2 regions of the Chryseobacterium sp. Y16C genome follow, and region 2 is predicted to be linked to the other one. Evidence: riboswitches for the same ligand, from Rfam matches in the RefSeq annotation. Region 2 holds a riboswitch; the other holds the start of a gene.
The links. Region 2 has a riboswitch for fluoride ahead of MKS83_RS05525 (MutS-related protein). Riboswitches for the same ligand answer to the same signal wherever they lie in the genome.
Positions count from the first base shown of each region.

Region 1 (7,519 bases), 1.3 Mb from region 2:
TTGATGAGCGGGTTTATTTCCCACGCTTTAAAGTCCAGGAAAATGGCCATTTTCTATATGCTTGTCTTCACCATTATCGGGGTGGGTATTATGCTCTTCGGAAATACCAATACTGAAACAAAATATTATATTTTCTGTGTCTGGCTGGGATTGGGAACAGGATATTGGGCAATGTTTGTGACGCTGGCTGCAGAGCAATTTGGAACGAATATCAGAAATACAGCAACAACAACGGTACCCAATATGGTTAGAGGCTTGGTTCCCGTCATGATCTTTATTTTTGACTTTTTCAAGAAAGATTTTTCAGTGATTATGAGTGCTGCTCTTTTGGGAGTGATCATATTCGGGCTTGCTTTTTATTCTTCATTGACGATTTCAGAAACCCACGGTAAAGACTTGGAATTTACAGAATAATTATAACTGTTTAAGAAATATTTAAACCGTAATTTTCGTTATTACCGTAATTAAGATGAACTAAATAAGTAATTTATGAAATTTAATATTAAATTATGCTTTGTATAATTAATATTTGTTTAACTTTATAACACAATAAACTATAAATAGTACAAACCTTAAAACTAAATCACAATGCAAAACAACATTTTGAAAAACGCGAAGAAATTACAAAAACAAGATCTTAAAAACATTCAGGGAGGAATAAGCGGAAATCCTGATTTATCCCTTTGCGGATGCAGCTGCTCCGGATCTGTAACAGGACCATGGTATTGCGTACAATATATGGCTTGTCCTCAAGTTTACACTTGTGATCAGTCAGCGGTATAAAAGAATTATTTCAACTAGAAATAAACATTTCCACATTTAATACGCAAAAGCCTTTTGAATTTCAAAAGGCTTTTGTAATTTATAACTGAATTGTAATATTTAGGCTTCTTTCAATTTTCGGCGGCGGCAAAGCCGCCGCCGAAAATTGAAGATATACTAGAATTATCAAAATTTCTTGAACAATTAGTCAAAATTCAAAATGAAAAGAAGGCTTCCTATACTTATAATGCTCCAAAGAAAAACGGCCATAACCAAAGGTTTCAGACCTATTGTTTTCAAAGTTTGGATAGATAAAGTAGAACCTATAAGAAATAAGGTCAGATTTAATCCAGATTTAGCAAATAGCGTAATTCCTGAACTTAGCTGATTAAAAAAAGGGAAGTAGGTATTCAGCAAAATGGCCAGAATAAAATACCCGATAAACCATGGGATTTTAATTTTAGATTCCTTATTTTTAAAAAGAAACATAGTGATTAAAGAAACAGGAATAATCCATAAAGCACGGGCTAATTTTACAGTGGTCGCAATTTTCAAAGCTTCATTTCCATATTTACTTGCTGCTCCAACTACAGAGCTCGTATCATGAATCCCAACAGCGCACCATAAGCCAAATTGTTCCTGAGTAAGGCTTAAAATATGACCAATCGGAGGATAAACAAATAATGCGATGGAATTCAGTGTGAAAATAATGGCTAAAGCCAGTGAAATCTGCTTTGTATTGGGTTTAATGATGGGTGAAGTAGCCGCAATTGCACTGCCGCCACAGATTGCAGTTCCCACTGAAATCAGATAAGATAAAGGTCTTTCCAGTTTGAAGGCTCTTCCGATAAAATATCCTAAGACCATAACGGTCACAATACTAATAACCGTCAATATGAATCCTGATTTTCCGGCTTCCAATGCCTCATTTAGTTTTAACCCAAAACCTAATCCTACAATTGAAATTTGTAATAGCAAATGAATATACTGATGTAAGCTTTTCTCAAAAGGATTTCCTATGCAAACTGCTAAAATAAAACCAAAAAGTAATGCAATAGGGGAAGAAATAATGGGTGTTAAGCAGATTACTGCCAGTAGAATGAAAATAAGCTTTTTAGAATTTTCATTCGGGATGAAATTTTTCATCTTGTAAATTTTAAATTATGGTTCAAAATTCCATAAATTAATATTACAAATTATATTGTATTTTGTTATAATGGATAACTATAGGTTATAATATTGGATGATTTAAAGCTGACTAGTAAATTTTAAGAAAAGCCTGATTAACTCAGATTGTTCACCTTTAGGAAGAATAAAATGAAAGTTCCTTTCAATACTGAAGTTTTTAATATCAATAATACTCAACTGATTATTTTTCAACTCATTTAACACCGTACTTATAGAAAGAAAAGCTAGAGAGTCTGAATGTAGAAGATAATTTTTTATGCTTTCGCTGCTCCCCAGTTGCATTACAATATTCAATTTATCAAGAGAAATTCCTTTTTCTTTCAGGCGGTTCTGAATGAACTCTAAGGAACCTGAACCCGGCTCTCTGAAAATCAATTCCAGATGATATAAATCTTTGATATTTAGTGTTTTATTCGCTAAGGAATGATTCGCTTTTGCGACCAAAACAATTTCATCAGCTTTAAATATCTGATAATCAAAATAATTTGATTGAGATTCGCCTTCGATAATTCCCAGATCAATTTTCCCTTCTTTTAAAAGTTCAGAAATAATTTCCGTATTGTGGGTAATCAGTTCAATTTTAATGTCCTTATAATATAAATTGAACTTGGCTAAAATCTCCGGTAATATATACTGAGCTACAGTAGTGCTTGCTCCGATAATCAGTTTCCCTTTATGCTGCTGATTGATTTGGTTGATTTCAAATTCCAGATCACGGTAAATATTTCTGATTTTTTCAGCATATTCAAATAAAATTTTACCGCTTTGTGTAAGTTGGATACTGGTACCTTTTCTGTCAAATAATTTGGTGTTCAGCTGGTTTTCGATTTCTTTAATATGCTTGGTTACAGCGGGCTGTGAAATATTAAGCTCCTCTGAAGCTTTTGTAAAGCTCGACCGGGAAGCTACGGTGTGAAAAACTTTTAATCTGTAATCAAACATAATTTAAAGGTATGAAATAAAGAGCAATCCTATAAATCAGAGAAACTTTTATTCTTAAGACTATCAAATCTTTTGTTTTTTGCTTCTCCGATTTTTTGTTTCGTATAAATACTGTTGTTTCCAGAAAATAAATAAGAGACAACACAGGCAATGGCCACGTAGATCCCACATTCGGCTCCAAATAATTCAATTCCCATAAGCATACAGGCTAGTGGAGTATTGGTAGCTCCTGCAAAAACAGCCACAAATCCCATTCCTGCAAGCAAGCCAAACGGAAGGGGTATAAAGAATGACAAAGCACTTCCCAAAGTAGCCCCAATAAAGAATAACGGGGTTACTTCACCTCCTTTGAAACCTGCAGAAAGGGTAAAAATGGTAAATGTCATTTTTAAGGCAAAATCATAGAGTGGAAGCTGCTTTTCAAAAGATTCTACAATGGTTGGAATTCCCAGACCGATATATCTCGTCGTTCCCATTATAAAAACGGCTACTGCGACAATAACTCCGCCAATAACAGGACGAAACGGAGGATATTTAATATTAGATTTAAAAACCGAACTGGCCCAATGAATCACTTTACTGAACGTTGCGGCACAGATGCCAAAAGCAATTCCTGCAATAATACTGTATAAAATAGGAAGAAATTCAAGTTTTGGGATAAGATCTATATGATAGTGGGTGTGTTTTATGTTCCAAAGATTGGTTACCCAATCTGCTAAAATTGCAGCGATAAATGCAGGAAAAATGGCAGTATAACGAATTCTTCCGATCAGGAAAACTTCAAGTCCGAAAAGAGCTCCGGCTAAAGGTGTTCCGAAGACTGAACCAAAACCTGCTGCGATAGCAGAAATGATTAAAATCTTTCGTTCATTTTTGTCGAGCTTAAATGGTTGGGTTAATTGGTCGGCAATCGCTCCGGCCATTTGTAAAGCGGTTCCTTCACGACCTGCAGAACCTCCGAAAAGGTGAGTGATTATCGTTCCCAAGTATACAAAAGGAGCCATTTTAAAAGGAATAATCTCTTTTGGGGTATGGATGTTTTCAAGCAATAAGTTGTTTCCGGCTTCAATGTCCTTACCAAAATAATAGTATAAAAGTCCCACCGAGAAACCGGCAACTGGCAGAAAGGCAATCAGCCATATATGATTTTCCCTGAAGTTCGTTGCCCATTCCAAAGATTGTAAAAAACCTGCTGAAGCACTTCCTACGAATGCACCTATAATAAGACTTATGCACAGCCATTTTAAAATATAAGGCAAAGCAGGAAATCTTCTGAAGAAAAATTGAATATGAAACTTTGTTTTGCTGCTGAATGTTCGTTGGTTTTTTGACATAACTTTCCTGATCGAATTACTGTTAATAATCTTTTAATCAGGCGTCATCAGCTTTTGAAAAGCGGTTGGGTAAGGAAGAACACCATTTCCTTTTAATACTGCAAATATAAGAATTATAATTACAAGATAAAAGATTTATTATTCATATTGGCTTTAGCTAAATTTAATATTGCCCTTTATTTGAAATAAAAATTGATAAAAACGGATAATCGCTTATTGTTTTAGTATATAGGATAATGCATCACCTTATCTATTTCAATGGGGTTATTGTATTTTCTGATAACCTCCTGCATGCTTTTGGTTTGGGTATTTAGCTCATCTACAGTATGAATTTCCTTTCCGTTGATATTAATTCTAAGATCGTTATTGGATTTGTTGAAATTATTTCTTTCAAAGGCGAAAGGATCATTATAAAACTCCATCATCAGCTTGTGTTTTTGCTTTTCGTTGATAGGAACGGCTTTATTTCCAAAGCTGGATTCCAGAAAATCTGAAGTGGAGTAGATCTTATCAAGTTTGCTGCTTTTAACAAGAGTATACATATAATTTTTCTTGGCATCAGATAATTCAAAGATCAAACCGGGTAATCCACGGAATTTAAAAGGTCCTTCATTAAATGGAATATCTTTACAGAACCATGCAGTCCAGCTTCTTCCACCAAATTTTGCTGTTGCTTTTTGCAGGGTGTAATTTTCCACCTTTTTAGTCTCATCAGCAATCGTCCAGTTGATTTTATCAGTAGTTTTAAATGTATAATATCCATTTTTGATATTGATGAAGTTCTCATTATCAAAGGAATTGATCTTTCTTTTCACCACCTGGCCTGTCATATCCGTATAACTGGAATTCATTCCGAATTTTTTATTCAAAGAATCTGTAGTGGCAAGATCTTTCCCATAGAATTTCACTTCTTTCGGAGTGATATCCAGAATCATATTCACTTTTTCATAACCCGTCTCAGTAGAGTCCATCTTATACTGAAGCTCATAAATATATCGGTGGGTTTGTGAACTAACCAAAGAAATGATCAGTAAACAAGAAAGTGTTAATAAATTTTTCATAATTAATAATTTTGGAGTTGAGTCTATCTAAAATAAGAATGATCAAGAATATATTTTCTGCTGATTCTTATGCTATCAAAAATATCTTTATCACTGGAGTCCTGTTCAAGGAACCAATAGTTCAGTCCTGCTTTTTCTCTGGCTTCAAAAATCCTTTTAAAATCAATCGTTCCGTTTCCGATTTCTGCAAAGTCTTTTGTACCGGCTTTCATGTCTTTCACATGCCATAGGGGAAATCTTTTCGGGTATTTCTCAAAATAAACCAGCGGATCTAAACCGGCTTTTGAAATCCAATACAAATCCAGTTCCATTTTAACTAAATCTGAAGACGTGTTTTCCAGGATGAAATCATAAATATTTTTTGAATCATCAAACTTTTCAAACTCAAAATCATGGTTGTGGTAGGCAAACTGAATTTCTGCCTTTTTCGTAACGTCTCCTGACTTATTGAATAATTCCGGAAGCTTTAGATAATTTTCAACCGTTCGTTCCTCCGGAAAAAGATAAGAACAAACCATGTATTTTGAGCCGATGAAATGTAAATCTTCAACTGATTTTTCCCAATTTTTTAATAAAGTGCCGTCATCGTTATGAAGAATACCTGTGGTATGATGTGAGCTGATTACTTTTAACCCCACATTTTTCAGAACAGACTGAAACTCATTTCTGGTTTTTCCGAAGAAAGAGCCGTTATAACCATAGATTTCCAATTCTGTAAATCCTAATTCAGCCAGTTTCTCAAATGTTTTTTCGAGGTTTTTGGCAATAGCATCACGAACGGTGTACAACTGAATGGCCAATGATTTTTTATTCATATTTAAATTAGAAGTTCCACAAGAATATAATCCTAAGAATCCCAGTGAAGATAAGGTAATGAAATCTTTTCTATCCATTATAAAAAGGGTTTCATCTCATCTTCGATCTGCGTTCTCAGTTCCATAAGACGTTTTGCGTATTGTTCTTTTTGTTTTTCCTCTTCGGTTTCGGGAATCCATTTGGGTACGGGAAGCTTTTTGCCGTTTTCATCAACGGCTACAAAAACAATGATGCAATGTGTTTTCTTATCAAAATTCGGTTGTTTCAGATTTCTTGAAAAAACATTGATCGAAATATGCATACTTGAAGATCCTGTGTAAATCACCTGCGCCTCTACTTTTACAATTTCCCCGATTTTGATAGGTTCATAGAAACGGATTCCTCCGACATAAACGGTTACTGAGTAATTTCCACTCCAGGTTGTTGCACACGCATAACCGGCCTGGTCAATCCATTTCATAACGCTTCCACCATGCACATTTCCTCCGTAATTCACATCTGAAGGTTCTGAAATAAACTGAAAAGTAATAGGTTTGTTTTCCATTTCCACTAAAAATTTGATTGAATAAAGGTATTTAATAATTTTTAAAATCATAGATTAAATCCTACTTTTGAAACCTGAAAGTGAAATGAAGAAGAATTTAAATTAATAACAGACTTAAAATAGTAATGAAAAAAGTATTTTATCTTAATACCTGCGACACCTGCAGAAAAATTTTAGCACAATTCGACCTTACAGATTGGGAACTTCGCGAAATCAAAAAAGAACCGATCAAGAAAGAAGAATTAGAAGAAATGCACAAAAAAACAAAGTCTTACGAAGCTTTATTCAGCAAAAAATCTACCCAAATCAAATTGAGAGGTTTGGATGTAAAGTCTCTAACAGAAAAGGATTTTAAAGAATTGTTATTGGATCATTATACTTTTTTGAAAAGACCTGTTTTCCTTACTGATAAAGAAATTTTTGTGGGGAATGATAAAAATAATGTGGCGGCTTTACAGGAGTTTTTTGGAGTATAATAATCATGGGTTTAGGTTTAGAAATCAATTTAGTTTTTGATGCTAAAGAACCTCTTGAAGAGTATTTACATGTAAAAAATAAATATCAGTTCGATAGCAGAAACGGGCTTAATCTGGTAATGACTGGAGAAGGAGACGTTGATGCCGGAGATGATGAAATGAGGTTATTAAAACAAATTGAGAAAGTTTTACAGATAGATCTTACATTGTTGGATTTCTGGGAGAAGTATGATGAATTTATCGAAATAAGGTCTTTACGGTTGAAGCTGCTAGAGCTGGAAGATTTATTAGTAAATAATCCGGAATTTTATCATAAGATTTGCTGGGGTCATGATATAGAATATGAATATCTTAAAGAAGTTTTCCTACAGGATGTCCGATTTTTAATTGAAAGGC
Region 1 covers NZ_CP092711.1:4,853,859-4,861,377, forward strand. Annotated here, with positions in the region: gene MKS83_RS22105 (MFS transporter) at 1-414, shown strand, start outside; gene MKS83_RS22110 (hypothetical protein) at 589-783, shown strand; gene MKS83_RS22115 (YeiH family protein) at 967-1,908, opposite strand; gene MKS83_RS22120 (LysR family transcriptional regulator) at 2,011-2,892, opposite strand; gene MKS83_RS22125 (voltage-gated chloride channel family protein) at 2,922-4,226, opposite strand; fluoride riboswitch at 4,258-4,325, opposite strand; gene MKS83_RS22130 (GLPGLI family protein) at 4,448-5,287, opposite strand; gene MKS83_RS22135 (sugar phosphate isomerase/epimerase family protein) at 5,311-6,180, opposite strand; gene MKS83_RS22140 (acyl-CoA thioesterase) at 6,180-6,647, opposite strand; gene MKS83_RS22145 (arsenate reductase family protein) at 6,773-7,123, shown strand; gene MKS83_RS22150 (hypothetical protein) at 7,129-7,519, shown strand, end outside.
Region 1: linked by a shared signal. The riboswitch ahead of MKS83_RS22125 (voltage-gated chloride channel family protein) and the one ahead of MKS83_RS05525 (MutS-related protein) in region 2 are both predicted to bind fluoride.

Region 2 (7,519 bases):
AAAGAACGATCCTTTCAAACCCCGATGTGGAGAGCTATTCCAGACGTACAGGCTTAAGGCTGGATTTCAGGAACGTAGCACCTAATTATGGTGATTATCTTATCCAGCTAAAAAAAGACAGAAAACACGATACTAAGGAGGTTATCGACCAGCTCCGAAAAAGTATACAGACTTCCGTACCCGTTATGAACATAGAATTCGGACAGCGTATACAGGATCTTCTGGGCAATCTGATGAGTACGCCCAGTCCAATAGAAGTAAAAATTTTCGGAAGTGATCAGAGAGAACTCGAAAGGCTAGCAAAACAGGCCGACAGTATTATGCGACATACGAAGGGACTGGTAGACATATCAAGTGGAATGATTTCTGCAGGCCCCACCCTTGTTGTCCGTCCAGACAATGCCAGGCTTGCACTTTATGGAATTAGTCAGACTGACTTTCAGAATCAGCTCCGTATGTACACCGAAGGTATCGTACTTGGAGACAATGCCGCTGTTACAGAGCCCTCTCCAGTTCAGTCATCTATGCTCGGAAACCTACAGGTGGGACAGATCCAGGACGGTGAGCAGATGCGAAAGATAAGATTACGCCTGACCGGCTATCAACAGAATGATGTCAATAAGATATTAAAACAGATGATTTTTTTGCCAGATGGAAGTCTAAGACCTCTTTCATTTTTTTGCAGTATAAAATCTGAAAAAGGTGAAATCGATTATAAACGTGAAGACCTGAAACTTTGTATCGTATTGACTTCAAGATTAGCCGGTAAGGATCTCGGAACGGCCGTAGCGCAATTGAAAGAAATTTTTTCAGCGAACCTCCATCTACCTTCAGGTTATTATGTCAACTTCGGCGGTGCCTATGCAGAACAGCAACAGTCATTCCGGGAGCTGTTGACCATTCTCATTGCAGCATGTCTTTTAGTATTTACAGTTCTGCTCTTCCTCTTTAGACAATGGAGCATATCGCTTCTCGTCCTGCTGATTTCCATACTGGGAATACCTGGGTGTCTGATCGCACTTTACCTGACAAACACACCCCTGAACGTGAGCAGTTATACCGGGATTATAATGATTGTTGGGATTATAGCTGAAAACGCCATTTTTACAGTCAATCAATTTATGTTCAATATGGAAAAATCCAAAGGAAATGTAGAAAAATCGGTCAACTATGCCCTTGCCCTGCGTATACGCCCGAAGCTCATGACCGCAATCGGTGCCATCCTTGCACTGCTGCCGCTTGCCCTCGGTCTTGGAATGGGTGCCCAGATGCAGCAGGCATTAGCCATTGCCGTTATCGGTGGATTTATGACAGGTATCCCTTTGCTCCTGTTTGTTTTCCCAACATTGCTAAAGGCCATTTATGAAAGACCGACGTTTGCGAAAAAATATGATTGATAAAAACTTTAAATTAATATAAGATGACAGCACAGGATAATAATTTTGAGAATACCTTTGAAAGCGGGCAAACGGGACTTTCAGATATTGCAGTCAGAGATGCCCTGAACAAATTCGGCTATAACGAAATACCCGAAGAACATACAAATAGTCTTAAAGGTGTACTAAGACGTCTTTGGGGGCCCATTCCCTGGATATTGGAGATGGCACTGATACTGGAGATTGCACTGGGCAAACTGCTACAGGGATCAATCATTGTAGTTCTACTTATTTTCAGTGCTATCATAGGGGAACTGCAGGAACGACGCGCACGTAAAGCACTTAATTTTTTAAAGCAAAACATACAGGTAAGGGTGCGCGTGGTAAGAAATAGCAAATGGCAATTTTTAATGGCAAAAGAAATTGTGCCCCAGGACTATATTCACCTTAAAGCTGGTGATATCGTACCCGCTGACTGTATTGTGATTAAAGGAGCACTTGAACTGGACCAATCTTCAGTGACAGGAGAATCTGCTTCTGTTTCCTATAATGAAAATGAAAATATCTACAGTGGTTCTGTTGTCCGCTCGGGCGAGGCACTGGTTAAAGTAGCAGCCACGGGTAGCAGCAGTTATTTTGGAAAAACAGCGGAGCTTGTAAAGACAGCTTCCGCACCGGGGCATCTGGAAAAGATCCTTTTCAGCGTTGTACGCTATCTGGCTGTAATAGATCTCTTCCTTGCTGCAGTTCTCCTGATTTCTGCAATAATTAATGGACTCGCGCTATTACCCCTATTGCCTTTTTTTATTGTACTGGTCATTGCTACAGTTCCGATATCAATGCCGGCAAGTTTCACTGTTGCAAACGCGCTTGAGGCCCGTTCTCTCGCCAAAGAAGGGGTTCTGGTAACCGGTCTTACAGCTCTGCAGGAAGCAGCCTCGATCCAGGTGCTGTGTGTTGATAAAACCGGAACACTTACTGAAAACCGACCAGTCCTTTCAGAGATCACAGCATTATCCACAGAAACCGAAAATGAGGTGCTGCGATATGCCGCTGCATGCTGCGATAGTTCATCCTTAAATCCTGTGGATATTGCCATTCTAAAAGAAATAAAAAATAGAAATATTCAACCTTTAAACCGTCAAGAATTTATGCCGTTTAATCCGGTCAATAAATTTTCACAGGCAACAGTATCGGACATAAATAAAGTCCAAAGAATCATTCTTGGGTCACCAATGGTGATGGAACAGTATACCTCATCACCTCAGCTGATAAACGAAGTTTATCACAGGATGGCTAAAACAGGTAACCGTGTCCTTGCAGTCGCAGTTCTCGGTGAGGAAAACACAATGATATGTGGCCTTCTATCACTTGCCGATTACCCGCGAAAAGACGCTTTCCAGCTAGTCCAGACAATCAAGGGAATGGGCGTTAAAATAATAATGATTACCGGTGATACTGCAATGACCGCGCAAGCCATAGGTGAAGATCTGGCTATCGGCAACAGGGCAGGAACTCTGGATCAAGTGTTGCAATCACCAATGGAATATGATTCAGTGGCCAATATATATCCCGAAGATAAATACCAGATCATCAAATCCCTTCAACAAAAAGGGCTGATTACCGCAATGACCGGTGATGGAATGAATGATGCTCCTGCACTTAAGCAGGCAGAGATAGGAATTGCTGTAAAGGATGCCACCGATGTGGCCAAGGCATCTGCCAAAGTTATCCTGACCCAACCCGGACTTTCGGATATCATTAAAGTAATCCAGGGAGGAATGAAAGTTTATAGAAGGATGCTAACATGGACAATCACGAAGATTTCCAGAACGATCGAGCTTTCCGTGCTGCTGACCGCAGGATATATACTCACTGAAGATTTTGTTATTCCGCTAAACCTTATTGTGCTCGTTGTCGTATTCAATGATCTGGTTACGATCACGCTCGGTACAGATAGGGCTGCCATATCGCAAAAGATTGAACAGTGGGATATGAAACGAATTTTAAAGATATCCGGTATATTTGCACTTGGATGGACCACATTGGGAGTAACGCTTATTTACCTGATGCAGAGAAAGATGAACGTTCCAATGCAGCAGATTCAGACCTACATGTTTCTATACCTGATATTTTCGGCTCAGCTTACCATTTACTGTACCAGAGTTAAAAATGCTTTCTGGAAATTCTGGCCGAGCAGAATGGTCATCGCTGTCACAACCGGAAATATAATTATATCAGCAATCCTGGCAAGTGCTGGTATCCTAATGCAGGCCGTTCCGCTGGCTCACATTGTAATATTATTTACGATATCGGTAATGTTTACAGTTCTGCTGGAGTATTTAAAAATACTTTTTTACAGAAGGAAAAGCTAATAATTATAGCCCTTCTACTAAAGAATTCACGGATTGATAAAAAAGTTGTATATTTACTTTAGTAAAAGGAAATGGTGTTCTTCCTTTCCCAACCGCTCCAAAAAAAGAGCTGATGACGCCTGATTAAATTAAGTGTTTAACATTTTAATCAGTTCAGTCATGGATTTATTACAGCTTTTCATCAAAATCTTATTTTTCATAGCTTTTTTTGGGCCATGGTATCCCATAGGTCTACTTTGTCTTCACACCGTTTCCGTATCTAAGCATTTGCTGTTCTCCATTTTCATAATCTTAAAAAAGTCAGCCTATGTATTTTAAAAGCTTATTGTACAGGTCTGGGGAAACTCCTGCTTCCAAAACCAGTCCCCTAATGCCCCAATTTATGATCGATCTGAATATAGACCAGATTATCAGTGAGGTAATCCGCGGCAAGGAAGAATATGAACTTCGACCAATTTTCTCCAATTGGCCATTGGACATTGATACCATAACCTACCGGCAGCAGATCATGCAGGAAATAGACACTCCTGAATTATATGAAATATTACTGGGCTTTTCCGCTGCAATGCGGGACATGCGCATGATGCTGAAAAATGCAATAAATTGCCGTTATCAATTCCAGAAGGAAAGATTGTTCATGGATTCCGTATATGCCTATTGCACCATCGTACAGACCCTTTACGAAAAATTGGGGACACTGAAGCTTCAAAGCGAAGGATTCAGCGCTTTTTTTCAGTACCTATCCAAATATGTAGGTTCCTCTGAGTTTATAGCCGGCCGCGAAATGATCGAAGAGCTGTTTTCAGAAATAGGGAAAATCAGATACGATCTCATGGTTGAGGGTCTGCTGGTCAGGGTACTTCCCTACAGATCACAGGATGATTACGATAAAGAAACCAGAACGCTTTTTTCCAGGTTTTTAAGTGGTAATAATAAAAACTACCTTGAAAAATTTCCGGTTTCCGTCCATATGAATGATGTGGAGGCTCAGATCCTCAAAGGAGTTGCCAGCCTATATCCTGCTGTCTTTGATAAGATCGTACTTTTTTATCTTAATAATCAGGATTTCCAAGATGAGATTATTCAGGATTTTGACAGGGATGTCCATTTCTACCTTTCTTATTTAGAATATTTTAAAAAAATTGAAGTTAATGGCTCCCCTTTCTGTTATCCGGAAATTACACCGGTACAGGCTGATATCTTTGCCTTTGATACGTTCGATACCGCACTGGCTTCACATCTTGTTACCCTTGAAAAAAAACCTGTACTCAACAATTTTTCTCTTTCCGGCAAAGAGCGGATCATATTTGTATCAGGCCCTAACCAGGGAGGTAAAACCACTTTTGCAAGAACTTTTGGCCAAGTCCATTACTTTGGCAATCTTGGGCTTCCAGTTGCCGGAAGCAACGCAAAAATACTCCATTGTGACAACATCCTAACTCATTTTGAAAAATCAGAGGATATCCAGCTGCAACAGAGCAAACTTGAAAATGATCTCAACAGGATACATGCAATTATACAGCGAGCATCTACCCGGAGCATCATCATTCTTAATGAAATATTCTCTTCCACAACACTCCTTGACAGTAAGTTCCTTTCTTCAAAGATTATAGAGCAAGTAGAAAAGATTGGTTCGTACTGCGTTTGGGTAACGTTTATTGAAGAGCTTTCTGCAGCCACACAAACCTCAATAAGTATGTCAGCAACGGTTAACCCGGAAAGTCCGGATGCCGAGAGAACCTTTAAGATCATTAAAAAATATCCTGATGGAAAAGCATATGCACGATCACTGGCAGAACGTTACGGACTATCTTTTAACCAGCTCTTAAAACGCATTGACTCATGAATCCTTATCTTTTATATCCTGACCGTGATTTCAATATTGGCCAACCGCTGGTATGGAATAGTGATGAACTTATGAAGGACCTGGAACTACAGGTACTGCTTGATGCGATGTCTGACGGAAATAATGTCATTGATACTGTTGTTCCCAAGGTCCTGCTTCAGGAAGATATAAATGACATTCCCACAATCCTCTACAGACAAAATATTTTGAAAGATTGTCTAGCAAATAGTGCGATTATAAAGTCACTGTTTGACCTTTCCTTAAAAGCTATTGAAAGCAAAAAAATAAGTTGGTATGGTATTTTTATCAAGCATCCTACCTCGCTGTTGCACAGTTCTGTTGCACTTATGGAAATTTCTATGGATTTTTTACGTCAATTTCGCGAAATTACTTCTCAGGTTATCTCGCAATTTCAGTCCGATGGAATGCTCCGCTTCTTCCGCATGTTCATAGAACAGACGGATGATGCATACTTCATACAGGTAATGGAAAATTTAAAAAGTCTGAAACTGTACGGCCGAATCCATACCAGTGTAGAGCTGGGAAGAGCTAACAAAGGAACACAATATACATTGAGAAAAAATACTCAAAAAAAACATACCTGGTGGAACTGGCTTTTTCCCTCAAAGATCGAAGGCTATTATTTTGAGATCAACCCCAGGGATATCGGTGGGTGCAATGCACTCTCCAGTCTCAACGATCAAATGGTCAACCGTACCGCAAACACACTTGCACAGGCCAATGACCATCTCACTGATTTTTTCACCCTGATACGGGATGAGCTGGCTTTTTATTTAGGGTGCATTAATCTTCATGACAGGTTAAAGAATCTAAAAATGCCGGTCGGATTCCCTGAACCTGTACCTACAGACCAGGAATCATTTGATGTCACTGGACTATACGATCCATGCCTTGCTCTTACAGCCGGACATCAGCTGGTTGGAAATGATATCTCCGGTGATAAAAAACTGCTCTTTATTATTACGGGAGTAAACAGGGGCGGCAAATCAACATTTTTAAGAAGTGTAGGTATTGCCCAATTGATGATGCAAAGTGGAATTTTTGTTGCCGCCACAAAATTTAAGAGTAATCCTGCAGGACACATCGCCACTCATTTTAAAAAAGAAGAAGACAGGTCAATGAACAGCGGAAAATTTGACGAAGAGCTTCATAGGATGAATGAAATTGTCCGTCATTTGAAGAAAGGAGACTTTGTTCTTTTCAATGAATCTTTCGCTGCAACCAATGAAAAAGAAGGATCGGATGTCGCCACGCAGATTGTTTCTGCCCTTCAGCTCAGTAATATTAAAGTCTTTTTTGTCACGCATCTCTACGATTTCGCATTTAGTTATTATCAGAATAAAACAGACAGTATATTGTTCCTTCAGGCATCTAGAGAAAAAGATACACAGATTGGTAAACTTACCGAAGGATTTCCACTGCCAACAAGCTTTGCAGAAGATCTCTATAATAAAATATTCGAGTAATTGATCAATAAAAAAACAATCAAAACCATAAGAATAGATGAAGAATCCAATGATAAGCGCGCTGGTTGCCGTATCTTTCTGTTACTTAATGACATCATGTGCCGGGCTGAGGAATGAGCAGCTTAAAATACAGCTGGAAAAAAGTAACTGTAACCAGCTCAGTATCTATTCCTATACCGCACAGGATATTCCGACTCCGATCGAACATTTAAAAATTGATTCAGATCTAAAGAAAAACTTCAGCAGAAAAAGCCTGAATATAGCCAATGCTATCGGTGCCCTGCACCTATTAAAAAAGTATGCTGACCTTAAAAAAGATTACGCGGAACACCCTTCTACTGAAAAACGTCTGGAACTGCTGGAATGTACACAAAAAATTAATCAGCGTATTAATATAGCTTCACTGGAAATTTCTGCGGTAGCATCTGAAATGGA
Region 2 covers NZ_CP092711.1:1,264,119-1,271,637, forward strand. Annotated here, with positions in the region: gene MKS83_RS05515 (efflux RND transporter permease subunit) at 1-1,397, shown strand, start outside; gene MKS83_RS05520 (HAD-IC family P-type ATPase) at 1,421-3,751, shown strand; fluoride riboswitch at 3,810-3,880, shown strand; gene MKS83_RS05525 (MutS-related protein) at 4,059-5,597, shown strand; gene MKS83_RS05530 (MutS-related protein) at 5,594-7,084, shown strand; gene MKS83_RS05535 (hypothetical protein) at 7,122-7,519, shown strand, end outside.